One region of the Rhizobium sp. 01T417 genome, then DNA from elsewhere that is predicted to be linked to it. Evidence: predicted binding sites of a transcription regulator. Region 1 holds the regulator's gene; the other holds the start of a gene.
The links. The regulator PhoB, encoded in region 1, activates phosphate uptake and scavenging genes when phosphate is short. The targets are predictions, from matches to a motif close to TGTCATNNANCTGTCAT.
Positions count from the first base shown of each region.

Region 2: a site for PhoB is predicted at 1,812-1,828, ahead of olsB (l-ornithine N(alpha)-acyltransferase). Genes of this name have one in related genera too.

Region 1 is NZ_JBFTQH010000003.1:329,419-335,165, forward strand. Features, by position in the region: gene pstC (phosphate ABC transporter permease subunit PstC) at 1-371, shown strand, start outside; gene pstA (phosphate ABC transporter permease PstA) at 368-1,690, shown strand; gene pstB (phosphate ABC transporter ATP-binding protein PstB) at 1,705-2,520, shown strand; gene phoU (phosphate signaling complex protein PhoU) at 2,564-3,277, shown strand; gene phoB (phosphate regulon transcriptional regulator PhoB) at 3,314-3,997, shown strand; gene AC1DPR_RS05475 (GcrA family cell cycle regulator) at 4,091-4,624, opposite strand; gene AC1DPR_RS05480 (aspartate aminotransferase family protein) at 5,053-5,747, shown strand, end outside.
Region 2 is NZ_JBFTQH010000003.1:214,162-219,908, forward strand. Features, by position in the region: gene AC1DPR_RS04885 (NADP-dependent malic enzyme) at 1-833, shown strand, start outside; gene olsB (l-ornithine N(alpha)-acyltransferase) at 888-1,763, opposite strand; gene AC1DPR_RS04895 (hybrid sensor histidine kinase/response regulator) at 1,873-4,143, opposite strand; gene lspA (signal peptidase II) at 4,200-4,703, opposite strand; gene AC1DPR_RS04905 (TrmH family RNA methyltransferase) at 4,700-5,560, opposite strand; gene AC1DPR_RS04910 (class I SAM-dependent methyltransferase) at 5,550-5,747, opposite strand, start outside.

The sequences.
Region 1 (5,747 bases):
TGCCGCGTGCGCTCCGCGATGGTTCGCTCGGTCTCGGTGCGACGCGTTCGGAGACAATCAAGAAGGTGGTGCTTCCCGCGGCGCTGCCCGGCATCGTCGGCGCGCTTCTGATGACTGCATCGCGCGCCATCGGCGAAACCATGATCGTGGTGCTGGCGGCGGGTGTCGCAGCGCGCATCCAGATCAACCCGTTCGAGCCAATGACGACAGTCACTGTCAAGATAGTCAATCAGCTCACTGGTGATCTGGAGTTCACCTCGCCGCAGACGCTGGTTGCCTTCGCGCTTGGTATCACGCTGTTCTTCATCACGCTTTGCCTCAACATCTACGCGCTCTATATCGTGCGCAAATACCGGGAGCAGTACGAATGACGGATATTGTTTCTCCGGGTCAGGGCGTTGTCGTTTCGAAGGCGCCTGAACGTCGCGACATCGGCCTCAAGCGCCGCTATGCCGCCGAGCGCCGGTTCCGCATCTATGGCATCGCTGCGATCTCCTTTGGCTTGATCTTCCTGGCGGTTTTGCTGACGAGCGTCGTCAGCAAGGGCTACACGGCCTTCCTGCAGACGGCGATCACGCTGCCGATCGAGTTCAGCGAGAAAACCATCGACCCGAACAACAAGCGCGCAACGGATCCGTCCGTGCTGATCGCGGCCAATTATTCGGTTCTCATCCGCGACGCGATGGTCAAGACGCTGAACCTCAATGCATCGAGCCGTCCCGAGGTGCGTGACGCGACCGCTATGATCTCCAAGGGCGCGCCGATCCAGCTGCGCGACATGGTCGTTGCCGATCCGTCGCTCATCGGCAGGACAGTCAACATCACCCTGCTTGCAGACGCCAACGTTGACTCCGCCAACAAGGGTCAGATTGACCTCAAGGTCGACGAGAAGAACCGCAAGGTGAACGACAGGCAGGTTGGCTGGATGAACCAGCTGGCGGAAACCGGTGCGCTGCACAAGAAATTCAACACCGGGCTCTTCGTCAACGGCAACTCCAGCCGTCCCGAGGCCGCCGGTCTTGGTGTCGCCCTGGTTGGCTCGCTTTATCTGATGTTGATCGTGCTCGTCCTTTCCCTGCCGATCGGCGTTGCCGCTTCGATTTACCTCGAGGAATTTGCACCGAAGAACAAGCTGACGGACCTGATCGAGGTCAACATCAACAACCTCGCGGCGGTTCCCTCCATCGTCTACGGTCTGCTCGGTCTTGCTGTTTTCATCAACTTCGCCGGCCTGCCGCGTTCAGCGTCGCTGGTTGGTGGTCTGGTACTGACCCTGATGACCTTGCCCACGATCATCATCGCGACCCGCGCAGCGCTTCGCGCCGTCCCGCCATCGATCCGCTCGGCCGCGCTCGGCCTCGGCGCCTCCAAGATGCAGATGGTCTTCCACCACGTCCTGCCGCTTGCGATGCCCGGTATCCTGACCGGCACGATTATCGGTCTGGCGCACGCGCTCGGGGAGACGGCGCCGCTGCTTTTGATCGGCATGGTCGCTTTCGTCGCGAATGCTCCGGCGACGCCCATGGAGCCTTCGACGGCCCTGCCGGTGCAGGTCTACATGTGGGCCAATGAAGCCGAGCGCGCCTTCGTCGAGCGGACCTCCGGCGCCATTATCGTCCTGCTCCTATTCCTGATCCTCATGAACCTCGGAGCCATCCTCTTGCGTCGTCGCTTTGAGCGCCGCTGGTAAACGGAGTAAACATTATGAACATGTTGACGGAAGCAGCAGTTGAGAAAGCGGTTGATCAGAAGATGAACACCATTCCCTACAAGATGATCGGCCAGGACGTCTCCGTTTACTACGGCGAGAAGCGCGCGCTGTTCGACGTGAAGCTGAACATCCGTGAAAACACGGTGACCGCCCTGATTGGCCCATCCGGTTGCGGCAAGTCCACCTTCCTGCGCAGCCTGAACCGCATGAACGACACGATCGACGGTTGCCGCGTCACTGGCAAGATCACGCTCGATGGCGAAGATATCTACGATCCGGATATCGACGTTGTGGAGCTTCGCGCGCGTGTAGGCATGGTGTTCCAGAAGCCCAACCCGTTCCCGAAGACGATCTACGAAAACGTCGCCTACGGTCCGCGTATCCATGGGCTCGCCAAGTCGAAGGCCGACATGGACCAGATCGTCGAACACAGCCTGCAGCGCGCCGGCCTCTGGAATGAGGTGAAGGATCGCGTTCACGAAGCCGGCACCGGTCTTTCCGGTGGTCAGCAGCAGCGCCTCTGCATCGCCCGCGCCGTCGCCGTCAGCCCCGAAGTCATCCTGATGGACGAGCCATGCTCGGCACTCGATCCGATTGCAACGGCCAAGGTCGAGGAGCTCATCCACGAGCTCCGCGAGAACTACACGATTGTCATCGTGACGCACTCGATGCAGCAGGCCGCCCGTGTTTCGCAGCGCACAGCCATGTTCCACCTTGGCAACCTCGTCGAGGAGAATGACACCGACAAGATGTTCACCAACCCGGACGATCCGCGCACCCAGGACTACATCATGGGCCGCTTCGGTTGATCGGCCGTCTCGGTAGCACTTACGATATTCAAGGATGAGCCCTATGGCATCGACACATATCTTTTCTGCCTACGACGATGATTTGAAGTTCCTGTCCCGCCGTATCTCGGAAATGGGCGGCTTGGCCGAGCAGATGGTCTCGGATGCCGTACGCGCGCTCGTAAACGGCGATACGGCTCTTGCCCAGAAGGTCATCTCGGACGATGTGATCCTCGACCACGCGGAGCGCGAGATCGGCGACAAGGCGATCGTCACGATCGCCCGCCGCCAGCCGATGGCGGCCGATCTTCGCGAGATCATGGGCTCCATCCGCATCGCGGCAGACCTGGAGCGCGTCGGCGACCTGGGCAAGAACACTGCCAAGCGCGTCATTGCCGTACAGAGCGCCGGCGTGCCGCGCAAGCTCGCCCGCGGCCTCGAGCACCTGTCCGAGCTCGCCCTCGTCCAACTCAAGGAAGTCCTCGACGTCTACACGAGCCGTGCTGCCGACAAAGCAAAATCGGTCCGTGAGCGCGACGAGGAAATCGACGCGATGTACACCTCGCTGTTCCGTGAAATGCTCACCTACATGATGGAAGATCCGCGCAACATCACCAGCTGCACGCATCTTCTGTTCTGCGCCAAGAACATCGAGCGCATCGGCGACCACGCCACCAACATTGCCGAAACGATCTACTACATGGCCACCGGTGCCCAGCCGGAAGGCGAACGTCCGAAGGACGATACCGCCAACACCGTCGGCGCAGTCACTGAATAGTCATTCCGCGACCGCGCCCCCAGGAGACCGAAACGAATGATCCCTAAAGTAGCTGTCGTTGAAGACGAAGAAGCGCTGAGCGTGCTTCTCCGCTATAACCTTGAGGCCGAAGGCTTTGAGGTCGATACCATCCTGCGCGGCGACGAGGCCGAGATCCGGCTTCAGGAACGCACGCCGGACCTTCTCATCCTCGATTGGATGTTGCCGGGCGTGTCTGGCATCGAGCTCTGCCGCCGCCTGCGCATGCGGCCGGAAACCGAGCGCCTGCCGATCATCATGCTGACCGCCCGTGGCGAGGAAAGCGAACGGGTTCGCGGCCTCTCGACCGGTGCTGACGATTACGTCGTCAAGCCGTTCTCGACGCCGGAGCTTGTCGCTCGCGTCAAGGCGATGCTGCGTCGTGCCAAGCCCGAGGTGCTCTCGACGCTGCTGAAGTGCGGCGATATCGAGCTGGATCGCGAGACGCACCGCGTTCACCGCAAGAGCCGCGAAGTCCGCCTCGGCCCGACCGAATTCCGCCTTCTCGAGTTCTTGATGGCATCGCCCGGCCGCGTCTTCTCGCGCTCGCAGTTGCTCGATGGCGTCTGGGGTCACGACATCTATGTCGACGAGCGTACTGTTGACGTCCATGTCGGCCGCCTGCGCAAGGCTTTGAACTTTTCCAACATGCAGGACGTCATCCGCACCGTGCGCGGTGCCGGCTATTCGATGGAAGCCTGATCCTTTCAGGCGAGAGCCTGAGAGGTCTTTCCCTTACAACGAAAAACGGGCCCGCGAGGGCCCGTTTTCTTTATTCCTTATCCGGCTTCCGGGTCAGGCGACCCGGTTAGCGGCCTTGCGGCGCTCGTTGACCGGCTGGTAGGCCATGCGCTGATGATACGTGCAATACGGGGAAGAGTCCGGGGACTCGCAACCGCAGAAGTGGAAGTCGTCATTGAGCGGATCGCCGACCGGCCACTTGCAGGTGCGCTCGGTGAGCTCGGTGAGGCCAAGGCGGCGAGAAATCGGAACGATTACATTTGCGGCCGGACGGAAGCGGACTTCCTCCACCGTATCGATTTCGATCTCTTCCTTGAGCATCGTCGCGCCCTGTTGGCGGGTAACGGTGCGTGTGGTGATCCGCGAGGCGTAGTTCGTGGCGCGGGGCGCCGAAGTCGTGCGCTTGGGGGTTCTGACGGTGGTCGTCGAACCGCCGGCCTTGGCACGGCCGGGCAGACTCAAACGATGGACTTTACCAATGACGGCGTTACGACTTACACCGCCAAGTTGTGCTGCGATCTGGCTGGCGCTCAGGCCTTCGGACCACAGCTTCTTCAGTTTTTCAACGCGCTCGTCTGTCCAGTTCATGCCCCTGTCTCCGCCTTATTAGCGTTGGTGTAGGCAGAATCCTTCACCGTTGCCACGGACGTATCCGAGGCAAGAAACGCTTACTCAAATTTTGGTGACTAGTTCCGCCGCATGCAGCCTAGTAATTGAGTTTTAACCTAGTGTGAGGCCGACTCCGTGACAAGAGTCGGTTGAATCTCGGGGAATCGATTTTCAAGTTTTCCCCAACTTGCTGGGCGTGAGAGTCATTTATGCAACATAGTTGTTGATAGGTCGAGCGCCTCGGGATGGCTGCTTGACGCATGCAGCGAAACCTCAGTTTTGTTGACATTGCAGTGCGAAAAGTAAATAGTGCTGCTCGCCGCCGAAAGGCGGCATTTTTAATTTTCCGGACCTGCTTTCCTTAGCCGGAGTCCGGCTGCTGATGATTGCTGATAGGAGATCGCGCCATGGCTGAAGCCGCGCTTTACGACACCTACTCTCGTGCCCCGCTGCGGTTCGAGCGAGGAGAAGGCGTGTGGCTGATCAGCGAAACGGGCGAGCGATATCTTGATTTCGGCGCGGGCGTTGCCGTCACCTCCGTTGGCCACAGCCATCCGCATGTGGTTGGCGCGCTGAAGGAGCAGGCCGACAAGGTCTGGCATCTGTCCAACATCTATGAGATCCCGGGTCAGGAAACACTGGCAAAGCGGCTGACCGATGCGACCTTCGCCGATAAGGTGTTCTTCACGAACTCCGGCGCGGAAGCCTTGGAATGCGCGATCAAGACCGCGCGCCGCTATCAGTTTTCCAAGGGCCATCCCGAGCGGTTCCATATTATCACCTTTGAAGGCGCCTTCCATGGCCGTACGCTGGCGACGATTGCCGCCGGTGGCCAGGAGAAATACCTCGAAGGCTTCGGTCCCAAGGCGCCTGGCTTCGATCAGGTGCCGTTCGGTGATCTCGATGCACTCCGCAGCGCCATCACAAATGAAACGGCCGCGATCCTCATCGAACCTATTCAGGGGGAAGGCGGCGTCCGCCCGGCGACGAACGAGTTCCTGAAGGCACTTCGCGCGATCTGCGACGAGCATGGTCTGCTGCTGATTTTCGATGAAGTGCAGACCGGCATGGGCCGCACGGGCAAGCTCTTTGCGCATGAGTG
Region 2 (5,747 bases), 120 kb from region 1:
AAGACCTGATCCACCAGACCGCCGAGCGCGCCGGCATCGACCTCAATCGGCCGGGGCTGGAAATCGTCAACGCACGTATCTCCACCCGCGTCGAAACTTATATCGACTACCTCTATGCGCGCCTGCAGCGCAAAGGCTACCTGCATCGTGACGCACAGCGTCTGATCCATCAGGATCGCAACCACTTCGCCGCTTGCATGGTGGCGCTTGGTGACGCCGATGGGATGGTTACTGGTATCACCCGCAACTATTCGACGGCCCTGGAAGATGTGCGCCGCTGCATCGACATGAAACCCGGCCATCGGGTCATCGGCGTATCGATCGCGCTGTGCCGCGGCCGGACGGTGTTCGTCGCCGATACAGCGGTTCACGATATGCCGAACGCCGAGGAGCTCGCCGATATCGCTGTCGAGGCCGCAGGCTTTGCGCGCCGCATGGGCTATCAGCCGCGCGTCGCCATGCTTGCCTATTCGACCTTCGGTCATCCGTCGGGCGAACGCTCCGAGCGTGTGCGCGAGGCGGTGAAAATCCTCGACAAGCGCCGCCTCGATTTCGAGTATGACGGCGAGATGGCGGCCGACGTGGCGCTGAACCGCAAGGTCATGGAGCAGTATCCGTTCTGCCGCCTGTCCGGCCCGGCCAACGTGCTCGTCATGCCGGCCTTTCACTCAGCCTCGATCTCCACGAAGATGCTGCAGGAGCTTGGCGGTTCGACTGTCATCGGCCCGATCCTCGTCGGCCTCGACAAGGCCGTTCAGATCACTTCGATGGGCGCAAAGGATTCCGACATCGTCAACATGGCGGCGATCGCCGCCTATACGGCTGGATCGTGAAATAAAAACGGAGCGGGAGGCATCCTCCCGCTCCGTCTTCCATCTGCTTGAAAGTCAGCTCGCGAAACGACCGGCGTCGGCGCCGTAGTAGTTCAGGTAGCGATCGGAAATGCTGGCGATCGGCAACACGATCAGGACATCCGTCGTATTGAAGGCCTTGTCGACCACGGCGGTCGAACCGACCATGGCGCCGAGGCGCAGGTAACCCTTGATCAACGGCGGCAGTGCCATCAGCGCCCGCTTCGGGTTGACGGCTTCGGCCGGCATCAGATCCATGTCGCGCGCAAGGTGCGGAAGAGCGGCGACGGCCCACTCATCCTTCGCGGCGACGTTGTGATGCAGGAAGGACAGTGCCAGCGCATGGCTTTCCGGGTGGATGCCCGGGAAGGAGGCGCAACCGAACATGGCGCCCATGCCATGCTTTAGCGCATAGGCCCAGTTGCCCTGCCACAGAAGCTCGACCGTGCGCTTGGTGCGGTAGTCGGGCAGCACACAGGAGCGGCCGAGTTCCATGAACCGTTTGTCCGGATGGCGAGCAAGCAGCTCGTCGATGGCGAATTCCGAAGCCGAGTAAAAGCCGCCGTTCGCCATGGCGACTTCCTGTCGCAGCAGGCGATAGGTGCCGACGATCTGGTCCTCGCTGTCACCCTCGATCGAGCGGTCGAGCACGAGCAAATGATCGCAGAACGTGTCGTAGGAATCGAAATCGCGCTTGCGGCGCATGGCCTCCGGCGAAAGCTGTGCCCCCATTTCTTCGACGAAGACGCGGAAGCGGACGGCCTGGGCGGCATCGATCTCGCTGGCCGTTCGGGCAAGGCGAGTTTCGAGATTGCCGATGCGGCCGAGAACGTCGCCTTCCTTTAGCGCAAGCGTGGTCGATGGCCGGGGGGTCTCGGCGACAGCGTCACAGTTGAGGGCGTCTGCTGACATGGCGATTCTCCCGTTGCCGGCTTTTGACACGCCATAAAACACTTATATGCGACAGGAAAGTGACATCATATAGCCGCCATACGCAAGAAGCGTGCCGGTTATTTGATGGCTACCGCGCTTCCGCGCGGCGGGCCGAAAGCGCAGCAACAGCTTGGACTTCCGTCAGCAACCTTATCGGGTCAACCGGCTTTACCATGACGCGGTTTGCACCATTCAGCAAGACTTGTCTACGGGATTCATCGCGCTTGTCGGCGGTGAGCACGAGGATCGGAACAGGCGGAAGATCGAGCCGGCGTTCGTGCCCGCGTAGCCGGCCAAGCATGTCGATGCCGTCGCCTCCTGGCATGGAAAGGTCGCTGATGACAATGTCAGGGCGCACGCTTCCCTCCGACAGCGCGGCGTCGAGCAGCGTCTCGAAGTGCTCGACGTGCTCGACGGTATGACCGGCTTTTTCGAGCATGGCGCGAATGAGCATCGCGTTGATCGGGTCGTCTTCCGCCAGCAGGATACGCAGCCCACTCTGGATTCCCGCTTCCGGAATGGCAACGCTGAAACCGGGCTGGTTATCGTTCAACGCATCGCGCTTCTCCATGCCGCGCATCCGTCCACGCAGCACGTCGATCAGCGATTGCTCGCGCAGCGGCCGTATCAGCCACGCGTCGAATAGGTCGAGCGGATGGGCGTTGCGCTCCTCGGGGTTGACCAGGAAGATTTTGCGCAGTCCCAGTGCCGCGATTTCGCCACGGTCGGCAAGGTGCTCGGCGAACTCCGTCGACATCCGGTGGTCGACGATGATGTCGGTTGGCCTGCGGTCGCCCGCAGCCATGGCGAGCAACATGTCATGGGCGCTCGCACCGTCGGTGACCAGGTGGCAATCGCCGCCGAGCGTTGCGATCGTCTCCGATATCGCTTTGCGCGCCGAACCGGCCGGTGCCAGCAGCAGCACGACGCTGCCTGCAAGCACGGCCTTGTGGCGACTACGGCGTTCCTCCGGAATGGCGATCGGAAAGCGGATGCTGAACTCGCTACCGGCTCCCTTTTCGCTCGTCACCGTAAGTGTGCCGCCAAATTCGCGCATGATGCGGGCGGAGATGGAGAGACCAAGCCCTGTCCCGGCGCTCTTCTCGACCAGCGTTCCGCCCTGCTCGAATTCGCCGAAGATGCGGTTTTGTTCTTCCTCGGTCATGCCGGGGCCGGTGTCGGTGACACTGATCAGCACGTTGTTCGCCTGCAGCGATGCCTGGACGAAAACGCCGCCCGCCTGCGTGAATTTCACGGCGTTGCCGATCACGTTGAACAGGACCTGACGCAGGCGCGCCGGATCGAAGCTCATCATGTCTGGAAGGTCGGAGGATACCGTTGTCCCAATCTCGATGCCCTTTTCATGGGCGCGGTGGGCCAGCATTTCGACGACGCTTTCAAGGAGTTTGCGCAGCGATTCTGCGCGGGGGCGCAATTGGAAACGACCGACCTCGATGGTCGAGAAGTCTAGGAGGTCCTCGACCAGCTGCGTCAGCGCATAGCCGGATTGGCGGATGCCCGTCAGATAGTTCTGCTGTTCCTGCGTCAGCCGTGTCTCGGTCAGCAGATGCGTCATGCCGAGGATGCCGGACAGCGGAGTGCGGATTTCATGGCTGACCGTGGCAAGCAGGCGTGATTTGGCTGCGCTGTTGTACTCGGCCTTCTGCCGGGCCTCCTCGCGGGCTTGTGCGGTCAGCCGTTCGTCGGTGATATCGCGAGCGATGCTCTGCAGCAGGAGCCGTCCGTCGGCGGGGTCGCGGGTAACGACGTCACGCCAGAAAAAGATGCGTTGGCCTTCCGGCGTCGAGATCTCCACCTCGAAGCGATGCGGTGCCGAGCCCGGTCGAAAGGCGATGCCAATCTCCTCACACGTCAGTCCCTCTGGATTGAGCCTGCCGGTCAGCCGACGAAATGCCTCGTTGGCGCCAACGATGCGCCGATCCATGTTCCGTGTGACGGTAATGTCGCCAAGCGCGTCGTGGATCTCCGCAAAGAGAGCCGCCCTCTGGCTCCATGCGGATGAAACGCCGGTGAGGTGTTTCCGCAACGGGCGTTGTCTGGTGGTTGCGAGCATCGCGAGCAGGACAACGAAGGACAGCGCGGCAACGCCGAGCCCCACCGATGGCAGCAGAGGGCCGCCCGCCTGCGCCACGACAACAAGGAGAAAGCCGCCAACAAGGCCGAGACCGCCCAACCACCAGGATAGAAGCTTGCGGCCGACGCGGCTGCGTTGGAATTGCGGTGAAACGAACTCGGCTTGATAGGCAACAATATCCGAGTCCCGCTCACCGTGGCGATGAGCGGTATGCCGCCCGAACGCGGCGGCAAGTCTGTCGTGCAATTGACCGAGACCTTGCATGCCCGCCGGAATAGCATGGCGGCGGTTCCAAATGCCTTCAGCAAACCGCTAAGATTTTAACGGTCTGCGTTTTTAGGTTGTATCAGCTCGTCCAGAATCACGCATCCCGCGCCGATCGTGATAAAACTGTCGGCCAAGTTGAAGACGGCGAACGACCATGTCTCGGTGTGAAACAGGATGTAGTCGATCACATGCCCGTAGAGGAAGCGATCGATCAGGTTCCCGAGCGCGCCGGCGATGATCAGCGCGTAGCCGAGGTGAGCGAAGGTGCGCTGCTTGTTGGTGCGGTGCCAGAGCCAGATGACGAAAGCGACGATGATGAGGCGCATGCCGACGATGAACCAGCCGTCCATGCCCGAGAGCATCGAGAAGGCGACGCCGAGATTGTAGGTTCGGTAAAGCGCCAGCATCGGGAAAAGATGCACCGGCTCCTGCAGTGGTAGGGTGTGGTCGACAACGATCTTGACGATCTGGTCGAGTGCAACGGCGATGACGATGAAGATCAGGATTGGCAGCGGCCGGGCAAGCAGCGTCGGTCGTTCTAGCGTCTGTTCGGTCATTTGGCCTCGTCGAGTGAGAGGAGGTGGCGGCGCGCCTCGAACAGCATGACGGCGCTGGCGACGGCAAGATTGAGCGAGTCGGCACGGCCCTGCTGCGGAATGCGGGCAAGCGCATCGGCTTCCTTGGCAAGATGCTCGGGCAGCCCGGACTGCTCGTTGCCCATCAGGATCACCACCGGCTTCTTCTTGTAGTCGATGGTACGGTAGTCAACTGACCCTGCCAGATGCGTAGCAACGACGGAAGCTCCAGCGTGCTTCTTCCAGGCAATGAATTCTTCCGCCGTGGCGCGTGCAACGGGAACGGCAAACACCGAGCCCATGGTGGCGCGCACCGTTTCGAGCGAGAAGGGATCGGTCGTCTCGCCGACAAGGATGACGCCAGAGGCGCCGGCAGCGTCGGCTGTGCGGATGATCGTGCCGAGGTTGCCGGGATCGCGCACGCGATCGAGGGCGATCCAGGTTTCACCCGGCCTTGGGTGGATCTCGCGCAATGGCTTCCAGCGGCTTTCGAAGATGCCGACCACCATCTGCGGATTGTCGCGACGGGTGATCGAGGAAATCACCTTCTCGCTGACCTCGAGCACCAGCCCACCGGAGGCGACCGTCTTTGCCGCCATCTGCTCGACCAGCGGCTTGCCCTTGGCCGCTTTGGCATAGACAAGCGTGCGGATCGTCCAGCCGAGTTCGATCGCGTCGATGACCAGCTTCAAGCCTTCGGCCATGAAGGTGCCGCTCTGCTCGCGGGTCTTCTTGTCGCTGAGCGCCTTAATGTCCTTGATGATCGGATTGGCGAGCGAGGTAACCTCTTTCACGTGCCCGACCTTATGCGGGCCGTGGCCCCTGTGTTCATGGCTCATTTGGGTACCAACGGGAGAAGAGTGAGGTGGAGAGTGCGCGGCCCGGCGCCTTGCCGTCCAGCCCGGCCTCGCGAAGGACGAGCTCGCCGGATTCGACGACACCGCCGGCCCCGCGCATGGTCTCGCGCATCAGTTCATGGATCGAATAGAAGCTGGCCCGGATCGAATAGGCCGTCAACACAAGTCC